Regions from separate parts of the Vibrio neonatus genome, predicted to be linked through region 3. Evidence: predicted binding sites of a transcription regulator. Region 3 holds the regulator's gene; each other region holds the start of a gene.
What was found. The regulator PurR, encoded in region 3, represses purine synthesis genes. The targets are predictions, from matches to a motif close to TNANGNAAACGTTTNCNTNA.
Positions count from the first base shown of each region.

Region 1: OCU38_RS05740 (phosphoribosylaminoimidazolesuccinocarboxamide synthase) is a predicted target of PurR. The motif match lies at 2,424-2,443, and genes of this name have one in related genera.
Region 2: glpX (class II fructose-bisphosphatase) is a predicted target of PurR. The motif match lies at 1,474-1,493, and genes of this name have one in related genera.

Region 1 covers NZ_AP024885.1:1,234,989-1,238,568, forward strand. The annotation lists gene OCU38_RS05735 (TfoX/Sxy family DNA transformation protein) at 434-1,054, shown strand; gene OCU38_RS05740 (phosphoribosylaminoimidazolesuccinocarboxamide synthase) at 1,254-2,357, opposite strand; gene OCU38_RS05745 (hypothetical protein) at 2,496-2,870, opposite strand; gene tnpA (IS200/IS605 family transposase) at 3,131-3,580, shown strand, end outside.
Region 2 covers NZ_AP024885.1:2,512,416-2,515,995, forward strand. The annotation lists gene OCU38_RS11675 (murein hydrolase activator EnvC family protein) at 1-945, shown strand, start outside; gene zapB (cell division protein ZapB) at 1,005-1,247, opposite strand; gene glpX (class II fructose-bisphosphatase) at 1,559-2,566, shown strand; gene OCU38_RS11690 (DUF805 domain-containing protein) at 2,611-3,030, opposite strand; gene OCU38_RS11695 (5-carboxymethyl-2-hydroxymuconate Delta-isomerase) at 3,040-3,390, opposite strand.
Region 3 covers NZ_AP024885.1:1,667,582-1,671,161, reverse strand. The annotation lists gene OCU38_RS07675 (TVP38/TMEM64 family protein) at 1-466, opposite strand, end outside; gene purR (HTH-type transcriptional repressor PurR) at 624-1,640, opposite strand; gene torD (molecular chaperone TorD) at 1,804-2,454, opposite strand; gene elyC (envelope biogenesis factor ElyC) at 2,539-3,306, opposite strand; gene cmoM (tRNA uridine 5-oxyacetic acid(34) methyltransferase CmoM) at 3,485-3,580, shown strand, end outside.

The DNA of each region.
Region 1 (3,580 bases), 430 kb from region 3:
ATATTTAGAAGATTCATCAGCTTACACTAATCCTATTCAGCTGAAAATTATTAGAATCATTTTGCGTACTTTAGTTGGCTAATTTACGCTCAAATCCCATTTTCTTCTCGATACAAATCGCAATCTCTCATACTTTTTGTAATTTCAATACTACTAGGCGTACATAGACAACAGAACGCTTGACTGTAAAGCTTATTGAGTAGTGGGAGGAGTGATAACTATCGTATTCAATAACTGGTCATTCTAGCTTGGTTAAAATACTCGCTAACGGCGTTGCAATTTTTGATTGTAGAACAACTACTTATCGAAAAATTCCGCCTTGCTTTTTGAGTGTTTTTCCTGTGCTATTTCTGATTACTTATTGAGTGTGATTGGTATGAGGTCGATAGACTCTGAAATAAGACAGATAATGATGCAAGTGGAGACCATAATTATGGCTAAAAATGGAATTGCAGCTGTGATTGAGAAAATTCAACATTTTAATGGATTAAACTCTCGTTCGATGTTTGGCGGTACGGGTTATTTTATTGATGATGCGATGTTTTTATTGGTGCATAACGAAAAGGCGTATCTGCGCGGCGGGCCTGATTTAACCGATAAATTGATCACTTTAGGCTGTAAACAGTTCAAATTTCAAAAGCGAATTGGCAGCGCAAGAGTCCAGTATTACAACATTATGGATCTTTATTTCTCTGATCCCATTCAAACACATTCTCTATTTATAAAATCCATAGAAAATGCCAAAACCGACAAAGATAAATGCCAGCATTGTCATGAACGCATCCGTGATTTACCCAATTTACAACTCAGTACCGAAAGGATGCTAGCCAGAATAGACATTCAAGACGTAAGCCGATTGAAGACCATAGGTTCAAGTGAGTCATTTCGCCGTTTGCAATCCATCTATGGTTTAGATCTTAATATTAATTTGCTGTGGAAATTAGAAGGTGCCATTCAAGGCGTCCACTTTTCTTTATTAGGCAATGCAATCAAAAATGATTTGCTAGGAAAGATCTCAGGCAATCAAGTGGGTAGGGTATCAAATTTAAATTGAGTGAGTAGAGCCGTTGGATGAATAGCATAAAAGAAGCCGTCAGTATTAGTGACGGCTTCATGCTGTATGGCATGACTACAGAGAGTGCTTATCGGTGCGTTTAGTTCGCTTAATTTAGCGTACTTAATTTACATACCTTGTTTTAGCGTACTTTCTTTAGCATAAATGCCTTGAGCGCAGTTAGTTTAGCGCGCTTGAGTTAGTCAACTAACGCGTAATCTCTTGCCAATATTTCAACGATTTCTGCTTTAGGATTCGCGCTTAGCTCAATCTTATGACCCGTAATTTTCTCTGCAATACTGGTATAAGTTTTTGATAGATCCATCATTGCTGATAACGGCAGTTCATTGTCTACTGCTAGAGCGTTACGTTCTGGCATGCGATCTTTATTAAGTAGGATATCTGGATCTGGGAAATGATTAAGTAAGAACTGACGGAACCCTTCTTTAGAGTTTTCGACAATCACACCATCATTGTAGGCGTCTTTATCCCAGATACGTGAAGAATCCGGTGTGCCTACTTCATCCATGTAGATCAGTTTTTCATTGCCTTTACTGTCTGTGACATAGCCAAATTCAAATTTGGTATCAACAAAGATCTGTCCAATTTTTGAAAGAGCGTTATCAATAACGTTAAAGCCTTCTTTTAGCAACACTTCGTAGCGATCTACATCTTGTGGTGCTTGGAAGTTAAATGATGCGTAGTGATTGATCAGGTCTTGACGGGTAATGTTCACATCGTCCACTTCAGGAACGTTAGGAATGCCTTTTAAAATCCCTTTGGTTGAAGGAGTTATTAATAGATCTTCTAATAATCCATCTTTAATTAAGCCTTCAGGCAAGTCGATGCCACAGAATGAGCGTTCACCTTTTGAATAAGCACGCCACATTGAGCCTGTAATGTATTTACGGCAGATAGCTTCAACCATAACAGGTTTAGCTTTTTGCACGATCCACACTAGAGGGTGGGGAATATCAAGAATATGACTATCTGCTAAACCATTATCTTTAAACAGCTTAAACCAATGATTAGAGATGGCGTTAAGCGCAGCTCCTTTGCCGGGAACCCCTTTTAGGTTTTGTTCACCGTGCCAGATACAATCAAATGCTGAGATGCGATCACTAATTACCATGATAGCTAAAGGAGCATCTGCGGAAACATCGTAGTTTTTTTCTTTGATTAAGCGGCGACTGTCTTCTTCAGTAAGCCAGTACACTGAGCGCACTTTACCACTGTGTACAGGTTTGTCGGTGCGAATAGGCAAGTCATCGTTAACGTCTAATACTTGGTCAGCAAGATTCATAATTTATACCTAATAGGGTAAATACTGCTGAGAATAATACACAGATCATTTTCACTATTCCAATAGAAAAGCAAACGATTGCGCCTAGTCAATTTGCCTTGGCTATTTTTACCCTCTGTATCTTAATAAATTGTTAATTTAATGAAGATATTGAGTGTTTGATGTTGAGAAAAAGACTTCACATCCATGTTGCATAGCTAATTGTTGTAATTGTTTACGAGCGAAGCTATCAATATTGCCACTGGCTACAATGGCACTGGCATTGCCTAAGGTGATGGCTTTGGTCACTACTTCGATTTCGCTGCTCTTTAATGAGGGCTTTAGCTGAATGATTTTCTCACAATCGACACGGTATGATTGCAGGTCTTTTAGGTCTGGAAGATGGGTTTGTGCAGTGAATAAAATCCATTTGTGAGCCGATGAAGCTTTAGCCAAACGTTCTAAGTTACATGCTGCAAAAGAACGAGGTGAAAGATTTAAAGCGCTGCTATTATTCATTGGTAGAAAGTGCATTTACTGTATCTCCATGCATACTGTATAGATAAACAGTAATGCCTGTTTGGTTAAAGATCAAGCTTTGATAGTGAATTTTTGGCAAAAAAAAACCCAACACTAAGTTGGGTTTGTTGTTGTATAGAGAAAACCCCCAGCTAGGCTGGGGGTTCAGTAAAGCTTACAGCTATGAGTCAGTTATAAAACCCCTTTCAATTTGATAAAAATACCTTGTGGTCTGGCAACTACAAGAGTTGAATTAAAATTGAAAGGGGGTCCCAATGGGGGACGAAAAGAGCTTAGCGCACACGCGCTGGAATTGTAAATATCATATAGTTTTTGCACCAAAATATAGAAGACAGGTGTTCTATGGTGAAAAAAGGAGAGCTGTAGGTGAAATATTACGAAAGCTATGTGAATGGAAAAATGTAAATATCATTGAAGCAGAATGTTGTGTGGATCATATCCATATGCTTTTAGAAATACCGCCTAAGATGAGTGTTTCAGCGTTTATGGGGTATTTGAAAGGTAAAAGTAGTTTGATGTTGTATGAGCGGTTTGGCAATTTGAAATTTAAATATAGAAACCGAGAGTTTTGGTGCCGTGGATATTATGTAGATACGGTTGGAAAAAATACTAGCAAGATCAAAAGTTACATAAAGCACCAATTAGAACAGGATAAGATGGGGGAGCAGTTATCGATCCCGTATCCAGGTAGCCCGTTTACGGGC
Region 2 (3,580 bases), 840 kb from region 3:
AAAACTGACGAACTCTCAATTGCCAATGCAAGTAAGAGCCTGACCCAGACTCGTTCATCATTAAAACGCTCAGAAGCCAACCTGAAAGTTTATGATAAACAGCATCAAGAATTATTAGATAAAACTCAGTCACAAGCTGAAGCGCTACAAAAGCTGGTTAAGTCTTACTACATGATGCACACCAGTGCTAAAATCGAGAGCTTTCTTAGCCATGAAAGCCCGGAAGAAAAAGACCGCATCAGCCAGTATTACCAACATCTGGCAAAGCAGCGCACCGCAACCATCACTGAACTACAAAAAACCAACGCTCAGTTGGAACAAAAAAACCAACAGTTAGTGGCCGAACAACAACAAATCGAAGCCCTGCTAAGCAAACAAACCCAACAACTTAAGAAACTGCGCACTTCACAAGCCAACAGAAAAAACACGGTAGCAAAAATTAAGCGCGGTATCGCAGGCGATCACGCCTACCTCAATGAGCTAAAACGCAACGAAGCTAGACTTAAAGCCGAAATAGCCAAAGCGGCTAAGCGTAATTCTGTTCCTATGGATGGTTTAGCACGACGCAAAGGTCATCTACCTTGGCCAATCAAAGGCAAAGTTCTACACAGCTACGGCACTCGACAAAGCGGCCAAGTGTATTGGAAAGGCGTAGTGATTAGCGCCCAATATGAACAGCCAGTAAAAGCGGTTTATCCGGGTACTGTGGTATTTGCGGATTACTTACGTGGTTACGGCCTAGTGCTACTACTTGACCACGGTAAAGGCGACATGACGCTCTATGGGTACAACCAAGTATTGACCAAGAAAGAAGGTGATAAGGTTACGGCTGGAGAGACCATAGCTCTGGCCGGAGACACGGGTGGACGTTCGACTCCTTCCCTTTACTTTGAATTAAGGCGCAATAGTAAAACCCAAAACCCGCGCTATTGGTTGAAACACTAAAGACAGAAACGCCAGCTTAAAGCTGGCGTTTCTGTCTTTAGCAATTGGAAAAGTAAAACTTATTCTACTTCTTCCATTTTGCCTAGCATGCTGCGAATGCGTTCTTGCCACGCATCATGCTCAGCTTGAACTTGTTGTGCACGCTGTTCAGTTTCAACTTTCTCGTTGCGTAGTTGCTCAGCTTCATTAGCAAGGCTTTGCTTCTGCTCTTTCAGTTCTTCAACTTCCATTTGTAACAGAGTAATTGTATCTACCGCTGTCTGCACTTTGGCTTCTAGTTTTTCTAACACTTCTAAAGACATGTTGGCCTACCTAATTCGTTATCCATATATAAAGACTGACTTCTCAACCATTCTACCCACACGCATGTATATAAACACACCTAAAAATTTAATTCTGGTTTAAATGGACAAAAAAAACACGATTCTAATCAAATTTTGACAATCACAAACCATTCCTCATCATTCTTCTCGCTGTCGACGAAACAAAATCGATAAATATTCAAGAAGGGGAATAAACTTGAGCAAATCACGCAAACGTTTACGTAAAGATATGATAGAATCTCGGCGATTTTTTGAACCCTTTATGTGAACCCCCCTCAATTGGAGTCGATATGAAACGCGATTTAGCAATAGCATTTTCTCGTGTAACAGAAGGCGCAGCTCTAGCTGGTTATAAGTGGCTTGGACGCGGAGACAAAAACGCGGCAGATGGTGCGGCTGTTGAAGTTATGCGTACCCTACTGAACAAAACTGAAATTAGCGGTGAAATTGTTATTGGTGAAGGTGAAATCGATGACGCACCTATGCTGTACATTGGCGAGATGGTCGGTGTTGGTGGTGATGCTGTTGATATCGCAGTTGATCCTATAGAGGGAACTCGCATGACGGCTATGGGGCAATCCAATGCCTTAGCAGTACTTGCGGCAGGTGAAAAAGGCAGCTTCCTTAAAGCACCTGATATGTACATGGAAAAACTGGTTGTCGGCCCTGGCGCAAAAGGTCACATTGACCTGACTAAACCACTTGCTGAAAACCTAGTTAATGTAGCAAAAGCACTAGGTAAATCTCTGCATGAGCTAACTGTGATTACACTGGCAAAACCTCGTCACGATAAAGTGATTAAAGAGATGCAAGAGATGGGCGTGCGTGTATTCGCTGTGCCAGACGGCGATGTAGCGGCTTCTATTTTAACCTGTATGCCAGACAGTGAAGTGGACATGATGTACTGCATTGGCGGCGCACCAGAAGGTGTTGTTTCAGCTGCGGTTATCCGCGCTCTAGACGGTGACATGCAAGGTCGCCTTCTTCCTCGTCATGAAGTAAAAGGCGATGATGCAGAAACTCGCGCTCACGGTGAAGAAGAGTTAAAACGTTGCGCTGAAATGGGCGTTGAAGCTAACGTGGTATTGGCTTTGTCTGATATGGCAAGCAGTGACAATGTACTTTTTGCTGCTACAGGTATCACCAAAGGTGACTTGCTAGAAGGCATTACTCGTCAAGGCAATATCGCTACTACAGAAACGCTATTGATTAGAGGCCGTTGTCGTACAATCCGTCGCATCAAGTCTATTCATTACCTTGAGCGTAAAGACGACGAAGTTAAAGGTCATATCCTATAACTCACACCTACTAGCAAAAAACGCAGCCTCGGCTGCGTTTTTTATTACTGGTAAGCTTCCCCGTAATCATTCTTACCATCACTGCCCTTTAACAAGCCACATTCCACCAAAATCCAAACCCCACATATCAGAGCAATCAGTGACAAGATTCGAGAAACACCATCACCGGTTTCGGCCTGCGCAGAAAATGGCACTAATAAGCGGCCAATAATCAATGGGATACTCAGCAATAAAAAGCGGTTTGATTTGTTGCGATCGTGCCAACGTTTAGCGGTTATCGCCAAATCTGGATAAAACAAGATCAGTGATAAAACTGGAATCGCATACAGCGCCATCCCCGGAGATATATGCGCTAACATAGAGCCAACCGCAGACAGGAATAAATAGTAACTAATGTTCCAAATCCAAAACTGCTTTCGCCCTATGCGTCCATCAAATGAAAATAATAAAAATTTATAGTCCATTGCTCATTCCTAAAGATTACATTGTCTGTGAAAGCACTCTTGGTCCATCTCACGGATATTGACACTCAAACTGCCTACCCAACTGGCTTGTTCTACTAGCAATTGAAAAATGCTCTCAGACAATGCTTTTTTCTGCTCTATGCTACGCCCTTCAATGAGTTCGATGCTAACATGGATAAAGTTATGTTGATCTTCACTCTCACCAATCAACCATAGATGCGTTCGTAAGGTGCGAGAACGAATTGAATTACACTCAAACAATTCACTATCAATCATAATTTGATGCATGTCTTGCAGCACACTATGAATATTCAATCGCCCTTCTAGAGCATCGCTGTACTCCATAACTAAATTAGGCATAACAAACACTTCCTTGAAATAAAACCTCATCCTGATGAGGTATAAACCATACACTAAACGCCGCCTACGGCAGTCAATTTCCCTTTATTTTTGCCAATGAGATCACCTCACACTTTTTGCTTACAAACTGAGCTGAATAAGAAATCATTGCTTCCATGATCTATAGACTTTTATCTGTTATATTGATCCA
Region 3 (3,580 bases):
GGGTTAGCCCCATTAATAGGTTAATCAGGAAAAACGGAAATACGGGTATTAAACGCAATGAGAATAGATAAAAGGCGCCGTCACGCTCTACGCCTTTGTTAATGGCATCAAGTTTAGCTCCAAACTTAGCTTGTACCCAGTCACGCAGAAGGTAGCGACTACTTAAAAAGGCTAAGGTTGCGCCAATGGTGCTGGCAAATGAGACCAATAGTAAGCTCGTCCAGAAGCCAAACAGTGCCGCGCCAAGTAAAGTCACCACAGCAGCGCCAGGAATGGAAAAGGCCGTAACAAATACGTAGCCAATAAAGTAGATAGCCGCTGACAATACGAAATTATTTTCAATATGCGTATTGAGCGCTAATTGCTGAGCTTTGGCGTTTTCTAAAGTGAAGTACTGACCGAAGTTGATGCCGAGTAATACAATCGCTGCAACTAAAATTAGCCCGATTATCAATTTCTTATTCATGAGTGCGTCCTTATCATCCTGAGTAAGTATAGAGACAGGATCAATAATAGGAAACTTTCATCACTTGCGTATTTTATTTGATTTATTCTCAGCAGGTACAAATAAAAAAGGCTAGAAATCATTAAGATATCTAGCCTTATTCAATTAAATGGTCATGTTAACTAGCGTTTAGGTTTCTCACGCTTGAGCGCTCTACCAACTCTGGGTGCATTTCAAAAATGCGGCGGTCATGCTCTTTGTTTTTAATGCGCTCTAGCAAGATCTCAAAGGCGGTTTTACCCACGCGACGTTTTGGCTGATGTATCGTGGTAAGAGGCGGCGCAAAATAGCCGGCTAAATCGATATTATCGTAACCAATTACAGAGATATCTTCTGGAACGGCAATGCCATGTTGAGTCAGACGGCTAATTAAACCCAGCGCCATGATATCGTTAAAGCAGAAAATAGCCGTGGGGCGTTCACTTTCTGCAAGAGCGACCAGTTTATCAGCTGTTTCAACTGCGGTATCACATTCAAAGTTACCTTCAAAAATGAAATCGTCGTTGTATGGGATATTAGCTTGAGCCAATGCTCTTTTATAGCCAGACATACGCTCAATACAAGCAAGCTTTTCAGTTTGACCAGTTAAACAGCCAATTTTCGTATGTCCATTTTCAACCAGATATTTAGTGGCAAGGTAGCCACCTTCTTCTGAGTTATCAATGATCTTGTCTGCAGAGGAGGACTCGGGGCCCCAATCCATCACCACTTTAGGAATGCCTGGGTGAGAATCTAGCATTTCACGTAGCTCTTCGGTTAAGTCAGAGCACATTACTAATATTCCATCTACGCGCTTTTCGGCAAGCATACGAATGTAATCGCGCTGCTTTTCGTACAGTCCGCCAGTGTTACATAAGATCAACGTATAGCCTTGACGGTAACAGTAACTTTCTACGCCATCGACCACTTCCGCAAAGAAGGGGTTAGTGGATTGAGTTACCAACATGCCAATGGTTCTAGTGGTGTTGCATTTTAAGCTACGAGCAACCGCACTTGGCGCATAGTTGAGCTCTTTTACAGCTTCCATAACACGTTCTTGTGTTGTTTCAGCCACAAAACGTGTTTTATTGATAACGTGTGAAACTGTAGTGGTGGAGACACCAGCCAGTTTTGCGACGTCTTTTATGGTTGCCATAGGAGACCTTGTAAATATAAGTAATGATTATAAAATGCGTTGAATTATTGAGTAATTTGCACTCAAAATCACATTGCAAACGATTGCGGGGGAGTCTAGCCATAAATGATGAAACTGACAACGCATTTATGACGATAATGTGAATCTATTTTCGGTAACTGAGCTATTTTTCATTACTGAGATAACGACAATCAATTTCACAAAATTTAACTAACAGTTCAGCGACCGCAGAATAGAAACCAAATTCATCATATTTAGTGCAGTTTGCCGAAAATTGTGGAATCCAATTCAGTAAATGTTGCTCAATGAATGACTTCTGTTCACTAAGGGCCGCTTCTAGATGTGATTCCATTTCTAGCGCGTTTGAGCGCATGATTAGATTGCCAATAAAGTCGAGTTCAACAGCCAGATGATCGGCAGGCTCGTTAAAGCATTTATCCACTTCAATGCCATGCTCTAACATAACTTGCGTCATCTGCTGAGCAGGGGTGCCATTAAGCGCCTTGTTTTCGTCAATATAAACAGAGGCGCAGGGCTGGGCAGTTTGTTTGTCAGAGGCTAAAAATAAGTCGTAGAAATTAGCGGATAATTCAAGCTGAGCATTCGGGCGCAGTTGCAGTCGCTCAAGAGCACCCAGTAAGCGTTTAGCGGCTGTGGCTAGGGTTTCATTTTCGGCTAGACCATTAATGAAACCCCTCACTTCAGGGGTTTGATAGGCAATCAGTTCGTCTTGGGTCAGCTCTTTAGAAAATAAGCTGGAAAACCACCAATAAATTTCTGCCCGCTGTTCATTAAACTGCTTGAGCTCTTGCATTGTTTAACCCATAACTCGTTAGCAAACTACAACACCAGCTTCTAAGTTGGCGAAAATATAGACGTTCACTAAATTATGAGTCACTTATTTGCTACTGACAAGATCTCGTATGTTTTTCCACCACTTACCCATGGTTTCATGCCAGTAGCGCTCTGTTTGCTCTAGGTATCGTGCTTGCGGGGTGTACTTTTGCCACGCTTGATTAATATTGGATTGGGCTAAGTAATTGGTTGGGGCAGGAGTAGGGTTTAGACCGGCGCTGTGAAACTCGCGTAGGGCGCGTTCCATATGGCTGGCCGAAGTAACCAGTGACATATGCTTTTCACCGACAAAGCCCGCAGCTTGTCTGGCTTCTTCCCAAGTATCTTGCGCCGTTTCTAATAAAATAATATCTGACTTAGCCACGCCTAACGCTAATGCCACCGTCGCCATCATTCGTGCTTGGCTCATTTCTGAGCCGCCATCATAGCCAGATAAAATCAATTTTGCGCCGGGATACATGCGCAATATACGAATGCCTTCACTAAGGCGCATTAACGCGGTGCGACTTAATTCAGAGGTTGGCGGAATTTGCGGATCAATCACATGCCCACTGCCTAGCACCATGACATAGTCTAAGCTTTCTGCTGGTGGTAAAAAGGCCGTGTATTTGCGCTCTAATGGTTTGAGCAACGAGGTAGATACAGGCTGGAATGAAATAGCAAAAATGGACGCTAATGAAATAAAAATAAAGATACAGCCAGACTTATGCTTGCGGGTAAACATCACCAGCGCTAGGCCAAAGAAACCGATAAGTAGCATTGCAGGCAGTGGCATAAGGAAGGCAGTAATGATTTTTTTCAATTCAAACATATTGGGTTAAACCATTTCCTAAGTTCTGTAGGGTAAATTGGTGTCACGAGTTAAAATGTCGTGTTTTTGGTCGGTTTTTTAGTCGATCGGAGGGGCAAATCGACAACCGCTCTTTATTCTTGACGTCCTTGTGACACAATACGAAACTCACTCAAATAACATCATACATTAATTAAAAGTGACACAAGATCGTAATTTCGACGACATTGCCCACAAATTTGCCGAAAATATTTATGGCTCAGACAAAGGCAACATCCGTCAGACTATCGTCTGG